2 regions of the Variovorax sp. GW821-FHT09D05 genome follow, and region 2 is predicted to be linked to the other one. Evidence: predicted binding sites of a transcription regulator. Region 2 holds the regulator's gene; the other holds the start of a gene.
The links. Region 2 encodes FliA, which starts transcription of late flagellar genes. Its sites were predicted from a motif close to CTAAAGTTTNNNNNNNNNNNGCCGNTA; they were not measured.
Positions count from the first base shown of each region.

Region 1: AC07O3_RS14305 (FlxA-like family protein) is a predicted target of FliA. The motif match lies at 1,713-1,739, and genes of this name have one in related genera.

Region 1 covers NZ_JBWKOZ010000005.1:7,046-10,446, forward strand. Annotated here, with positions in the region: gene AC07O3_RS14290 (tripartite tricarboxylate transporter substrate binding protein) at 1-131, opposite strand, end outside; gene AC07O3_RS14295 (LysR substrate-binding domain-containing protein) at 262-1,194, shown strand; gene AC07O3_RS14300 (universal stress protein) at 1,191-1,637, opposite strand; gene AC07O3_RS14305 (FlxA-like family protein) at 1,770-2,123, shown strand; gene AC07O3_RS14310 (MarR family winged helix-turn-helix transcriptional regulator) at 2,125-2,673, opposite strand; gene AC07O3_RS14315 (tripartite tricarboxylate transporter substrate-binding protein) at 2,862-3,401, shown strand, end outside.
Region 2 covers NZ_JBWKOZ010000005.1:369,899-373,299, reverse strand. Annotated here, with positions in the region: gene AC07O3_RS16090 (hypothetical protein) at 163-819, shown strand; gene AC07O3_RS16085 (RNA polymerase sigma factor FliA) at 850-1,584, opposite strand; gene AC07O3_RS16080 (MinD/ParA family ATP-binding protein) at 1,619-2,425, opposite strand; gene flhF (flagellar biosynthesis GTPase FlhF) at 2,436-3,401, opposite strand, start outside.

The DNA.
Region 1 (3,401 bases), 360 kb from region 2:
GGGCAGATGAACGTGAGGGGGCGTTCGGGGTAGTCGGCGGCCAGCGCGCGAGCGGGGGCGGTGGCGAGAGCTGCGGCGCCGAGGCCGCCCAGCACGAGCTGGCGCCGCGCCATGTTGCGAGGGGTTTTCATCGTTGTCTCCAGAAATCGTTGTTCGGCAAGCACAGCGGATTCTTCCGGAGACAATCATTGCCATCCAATGAAATGGCGGACTCTCTTCATGAGCTCCAGGTTATGAAGAAGAAAGCCCGCTCAAGGCGCCATGAGCCAGATCGATCGCGTTCTTCGTTCCAACCTCAAGCTGCGTCATCTGCAACTGCTGGTGGCGCTGGATGAGTTTCGCCACCTCGGGCGGGTCTCGGAGTTTCTTTCGATCACGCAGCCGGCCGTTTCGAAGATGCTGGCAGAGATCGAGCGCATGTTCGATTTGAAACTGTTCACGCGCTCCACGCGCGGCACCGAGCCCACGCCCTTCGGCGTCACGGTGGTGCGCTTTGCCCGCTCGGTGCTGGCCGACTACCAGCGCACGCGCGACGAGATCGACGCCGTGTCCAGCGGCGGTGCCGGCCGCACCAGCGTGGGCGCGATGGTGGTGGCCACGCCGAGCCTGCTCGTCAAGGCCATCCAGCAGCTCAAGAAGCAGTCGGCACTGACCACCGTGATGGTGGAAGAGGGCGATCTCACGCGGCTGCTGCCTCGTCTGCGCGTGGGCGAACTCGACCTGATCGTCGGCCGGCTGGAGCCCGGCTATGCCTCGCCGGACCTGGAGACTGAAGCCCTCTACACGGAGCCGATGTGCATCGTGGTGAGCCCTGGCCACCCGTTGGCGGAGGCTTCGAGGCCAAGCTGGAAGATGCTCGCCGAGCTGCCCTGGGTGGTGCCCCCGCCGTGGGCTTCATCGCGCTCGAAGCTGGCCCAGATGTTCTACAAGCACCGCCTCGTGCCGCCGGCGGACATCGTCGAGACAGCGTCGTTTCTTGTCACGCTGTCCGTCATGCATGAGCGACCGGCCGTGGGGTTCCTCGCGCGAAGCGTCGCACGGCACTTCGCGAAGCAGGGGCAGCTGTGCATCCTGAAGATCAACGTGCCGATCGAGCTTCCGCCGGTGGGCATCATCACGCTGCGGGGGCGTTCGCAGACGACCGCCAGTCAGCTACTTATGGAATGCCTGCGAAAGGTTGCGCCGCCGCGTTAGCGCAGCACCAGCACCGGAATGTGCGAGTGCGTCAGCACGTGCAGCGTCTCGCTGCCCATCAGCAGGCGCGCCAGGCTGCGCCGTCCGTGCGAGGCCATCACGATCAGGTCGCACTGCTGGTTCTTCGCGGTCGTGATGATGGCCTCGGCCACCTGGTTCGACTTCATGACGATGGCCTGCGGATTGCGAACGCCCTTGGCGACCGCAGTGGCCACGACTTTGTCGACCAGTTGCTGCGCGGCGCGGTCCGTATGCTCCTGGGAGGCCTGGATGTCCCGCTGGCTCAGCATCATCGAGCCTTCGAAGTAGCCGACCGGCTCGATGTGCGCGACGGTGACGCTCACCAGTTCCGCGTTGGTCAACAGGGCCAGGTCGACGGCGGCGTTGACCGCTTGCTCCGACAGCGCGGAGCCGTCGGTTGCGACAAGAACACGCTTGTACATGGCAGGCTCCTTGGCCCCCGGCACCGCGGGTGCCCTCATGTTCAGTCTAGTTCGCGATTGCGGTCATGCAAGGCCCTTCATTTTTCGCCTGAACTGCCGATAACCCTCTTGAGGACACAACAGGGGACCCAGATGCTGAATGCCATCGCTGCGACCGGCAGCGCCAGAAGCGGGGGCGACGTCAACGCCGAGCTCGCGAAGATCCAGCGCCAGATCACGGCAACGCAGAAGCAGATCGCGGAAACGCAGGGCCAACTGCTCGGCACGCCCGAGGGCGACGCGCGCGATGCGATCCGGCTGCAGCTCGAAGCGCTGGCGGCCCGGCTTGCCATGCTGCAGCAGCAGATGAACGCGCTGCGCACGGCCAGCGTTCAAAAGAGCGCGATGGCTTCAATGGAAGAGAGCAGCAGCGGCAGCAGCAGCACATCGCAGCGCGCCAACGCTGGTAGCACTTCGATCGGCAGCATGCTGGACGTGAAGGCCTGACTCAGCCTCCGCGTTCCGGCCACCGGTGCCGCGTGCCCCCCGAGCGCCGGTCCGCCTTCTCCATGACAACGCCCTGCACGAGCAACTGCTCTCCGCGTTGCTCCAGGTGCTGCAGGCAGCGAAGAAAGACGTCGAGATCCGCAGGCTCGATGCCTTCGAGCAATTCGGTGTTCAGCCCCGCGATCCGGGGAAACAGCCTGCCGAACAACTGCTGGCCTGAAGCGCTCAGCCGCACGTGCACTTCGCGGCGGTCCTGAGCGTCCTGCCGCCGCACCACCAGCTTCTTCTCGACCAGGCTGCGCAGTCCGCGCGAGGTGCGCACGCGATCCAGGTGCAGGTGCGTGGCCAGCGTCGACGCAGTCATCTCGCCCTCCTGCGCCAGTGTGGCGATCATTCCCCACTCGCGGCGCGTGATGCCGAAGCCTCCTTCGACCAGGCGGGTCGCCATGCCGTTGCCCGAGCGCATGGCTCGTGCCAGGCGGTACAGCAGCAGGTCGTTCAGGGAACGGGGCGCGCGCAACGCTGCTGCATCGGGAAAAGCTTGTTGCATACGTATGAAAAATGGGATGGGGAGTGTGGTTCGCCCGCCTCGGAGCACTGGTAGTTGATTAGATCAACTGTTTGCCCATACGTATAAACCGGTAACAAATTTGAACGAACGGAAACAGTCTTGGCGCGCGATTTTCGCCGTGAAAACTCGCGCGCCCCCGTTCACGACAACCGCTCGCAGGAGATCCGATGCCCGCATTCCTTTCCAGGCGCAAGCTCATCATGGCGTGGGGCATTGCCCTGGCCGCTTGCGCTCCCATGGTCCACGCCCAGGCGCTGGACGGCGGGCCGCTCACCCTCGTGGTCGGCTATGCGCCGGGCGGCAGCACCGACCGCATCGCGCGCCTGATCGCCGAGCGGCTGACGCCCAAGCTCGGCGTTCAGGTGAGCGTGGAAAACCGCCCGGGCGAGGGCGGCCGGCTCGCGGCCAAGGAAGTAAAGCGCGCCCCCGCGGGGCAGAACGTGCTGATGCTCGGCAACCCCGCCGTGATGGTGGTCGCGCCGCTGGTCTTCAAGGACGCGGGCTATGACCCCGACAAGGACTTCGTGCCCGTGTCGCAAGTCAGCAGCTACGACTTTGCGCTGGCGGTCGGCAACAAGCTCCAGCTCGACCGCGCGATGTTTCTCGTCAGCCGGCTGTGGGCACATCCGGAAGAGGCGATTTTCGGCGTGCCCGCCACTGGCAGCCTGCCTCACTTCTTCGGCCTGATGGTGGGCGATGCGCTGAGC
Region 2 (3,401 bases):
CTTGTTCCTGGGGATGGCCTTCGCACCGTCGCGCTCCTACCATCAGCCGCGCACGAAATGACAAGAGGCTCGTGAAGATGAAACGGCACAGGTCGCCGCTTGGGCCCCATGGTGCAGCGCTCTACTTTGCCCCTCCCATTCCAACGCAAATAGACATCACACGTGAACGGACACAACCAACTCTTCCGAGCCGATCCCGTTGCGTACGCGCAGCTTCGCGCGATCAACGGCGTTTCGTGGTTCATGCAGAACGCGCAGGCGCAGCAGAATCCAGCTTTCGCCATGCAGGTCCTGGTACTCAACACGGCCAAGATGGGCTCGTTCGATCTGCAGGGCACCGCGCAAGCCCTCCAGGTCACCTTGAGGCCGGTGGGAAATGTCCTCCATCAGGATCAGCCGATCTCGGCGTATTGGTGTCCTTTCATCCAGGGCAACGTGATGCCCGGATTCGTCGACGTACCTCGACACAACCCGCAGCACAGGTTCGTCTTCACCGCCGCCATGAATGGCTGCGCCCTGATGGTGACGAACTCGCCGCTCGGTGCGCATCTGATCAGGGTGTATCACCACCAGCACCCCGGGCAAGCCAACATCAATCAGATGATCCAGACGCAAGGGCAGGAAGTGATCTCGTACATCGGCTTCGACGACTACGGCCACGCCAACCAGCATATTCCGCTGCCGAACGCCTTCAACTTCCTGTACTACAGGAACGGCGCCTGGAAGTACGTTCTGCAACCGCAACTGTTCGATCCACTCACGAACAATGTGACGCTCAACGGCCTCATCCCCTCGCAGGTGCTCGATGCGACTTTCTGATTCAGGCGGCGGCCCTGGCCCCGGAGTCCGCTACAGCACATCCTTCAGCTTGGCCCGCAGCCTGCTGATCGCCTGGCTGTGCAGCTGGCACACCCGCGACTGGCTCACCTCCAGGATTGCGCCGATCTCGCGCAGGTTCAGCTCTTCCTCGTAGTAGAGGTTCAGCAGCAGCTGGTCGCGCTCCGGCAGCGCACCGATGGCGTCTACCAGCTGATGCCGGAAGCCGCTTTCCAGCAGCTGCTCCAGCGGATCGTCACTGCCGCGCCGGTCCTTGCGCGCGTCCTGCGAATGGCTGTCGAGGAACGGGCTGTCCGGGTCGTCCTTGGAGAAATCTTCGACGTACACCAGCTGGCAGCCCTGGATCTCCTGCAGCAGCGACTGATACGCCTCCAGGTCCATCTTCAGCTCCTTGGCGATCTCCCCTTCGGTGGGAGAGCGCCCGAGCTTGTGGCCCAGCGCCTGGATCGCCTTCTCGACGCCGCGCGCCGACTGGCGCAGGCCGCGCGAGCCCCAGTCGCTGGCGCGCAGTTCGTCGAGCATGGCGCCGCGGATGCGCTGGCTGACGAAGGTCTCGAATTGCGCGCCGCGGTTGTCCTGGTAGCGGCTGGAGGCGTCCAGCAGGCCCAGCATGCCGGCCTGGATCAGGTCGTCCAGCTCCACGCTGGCCGGCAGCTTGGCCATCATCTGCAGCGCGATGCGGCGCACCAGCGGCTGGTGCTGCGCCAGCAGATGTGATTTTTCGATGGTTCCCTGTGCGGTGTACACGGCCGTCCTTCTTGGGTTGTCCGGGTCGGCGGGCTCAGGCCACGGCCTGCAGCGGCTCGGCCGCGCGCCAGGGCCAGCGGTCGACCTCGCCGGCAATGCGCCGGAAGTCGACGGCGGCATGGCTCGCGGGAAAGGCCTCGACGATGGTCTTCTTCAGGCGCCACGCGTCGGCAACGAGCGGATCGAAGCGCACCCAGCCCGCGGGCTGAAGCAGCAGCGCGAGATAGCGGCTGGCGGCATGCGCGAGGTTGCTCATGATCTGGCGCGCGGCCACGACGTCGGCCGCGCCGTTGACCAGGAAGCGCATCTGCTTGAGGCCGTGCGCGTGGTGCAGCCGCTTGATGCCTGCATAGGCCGCGGTGATCGACGCGGGGTGCGGCTGCAGCACCAGCAGCAGGTCGTCCGCGCCCTGCGCGAGCGCCGACAACCGGCCCTCGGCGTCGAAAGCCGCATCGACGATGACGACGCCGTCGTGCCAGAACTTGCGCGGGTCGATTTCGCCATCCGCACCATTCACCGCGCCGTGCGGCGCGGGTAGCACGTGCACGCCGCAGGCTGCCTTGACCTCTGCACCATCCAGCGTCAGGCGCTGGCTTGCTACATCGGCCAGGTTCCCCAGCGGATCGATGTCCCACACCTCACAGGCCGAACCCACAGTCGGGCAGTGCTCGTCCAGCAGCAGCACGTTGCGACCCTGCAGGGTCAGTGCCACACCGAGATTCATCGCGGCCGTGGTACTCCCCGCGCCCTGCCCCAGGCCTGCGACGGCCACCACGCGCGCATGCGTCGGTGCGAGCATGCGCCGCAGTCCGTCGGCCTGATCCGCAACCAGCTTGTTCATTCCTGATTCCTCAACCCAGCTTCTCCAGCGCACGCGGCGCCTGCGTGGGAGCGGTCGACTCGGTGCCCAGCGCCTCCAGCAGCAGGAAGAGCTTGCCCACGCCCGCATACAGAGCACTGCCGCTCATGGCCCGCCCGTTGCGCGCCGGGCGCCCCGTGAGCTGGCCCAGCAGCGCGCGCGTGCGGTCGGCCCAATCGCCTTCGGCTTGCAGCAGGCGCCACACGGTGGTGGTCATCTGGCCGGCGATCAGCAGCCGCTTCATGATGTCGGGGTCGCCCAGTTCGCCGATACCGCCGACCATCTGCACACCGTCGCGCAGCAGTCGGAAGCAGGGCTCGGCGTCGCTGGCCCAGCTCTGCCATTGCGCGAGCTGCTGCGTGGAAACGTCCGCGCCGATATTGGTCAACGCATGGCCCTGCGCCAGCACGTTGCCGGTGCGCGCATCGACCACCCGCGTGGCGACGCAGCGCAGCGCGGGCATCGCATCGCGCCCGATGCCCGCCGCCATGGCGGCCGCGTTGAAGCGCAGCACCACGTCGGCATGCGCCTCGCTGCGCAACGCCGCCTTGCCGCGAAAGCGCACGGGCCGCCCCTCGCCGAATTCAAAGTCCATGCGCGCGAGCGTGTCGGGTGCGCCGGTGCGCACGTCGATCACCGCGGTGGAGCCCGGCGCGCGCGCCAGCCAGCGCTGGCCCGCGGCCTGCCACTGCACCATGGCTTCGATGCCGGGCAGCCTCGTCAACAGATGCACCAGCGGCTTGTGGCCGAAGTCCTGCTGGCGCAGCCACGGCACCTGGCGTGCGCCGGGCTTGCGCGCAGCCTCTTTCATGCCGCGCGTGGCGGCGGTCGAGAGCCACTGGTTCGGCGCTGCCAGCGGCAGGCCCGTGCGGTCCGACAGCAGCAGGCTGCCGTGGCATTCATAAGCGTCGCCGCCTTCGTTCGAGCGCAGCCCGACCTGCCCGCACAGTGCGAGCAC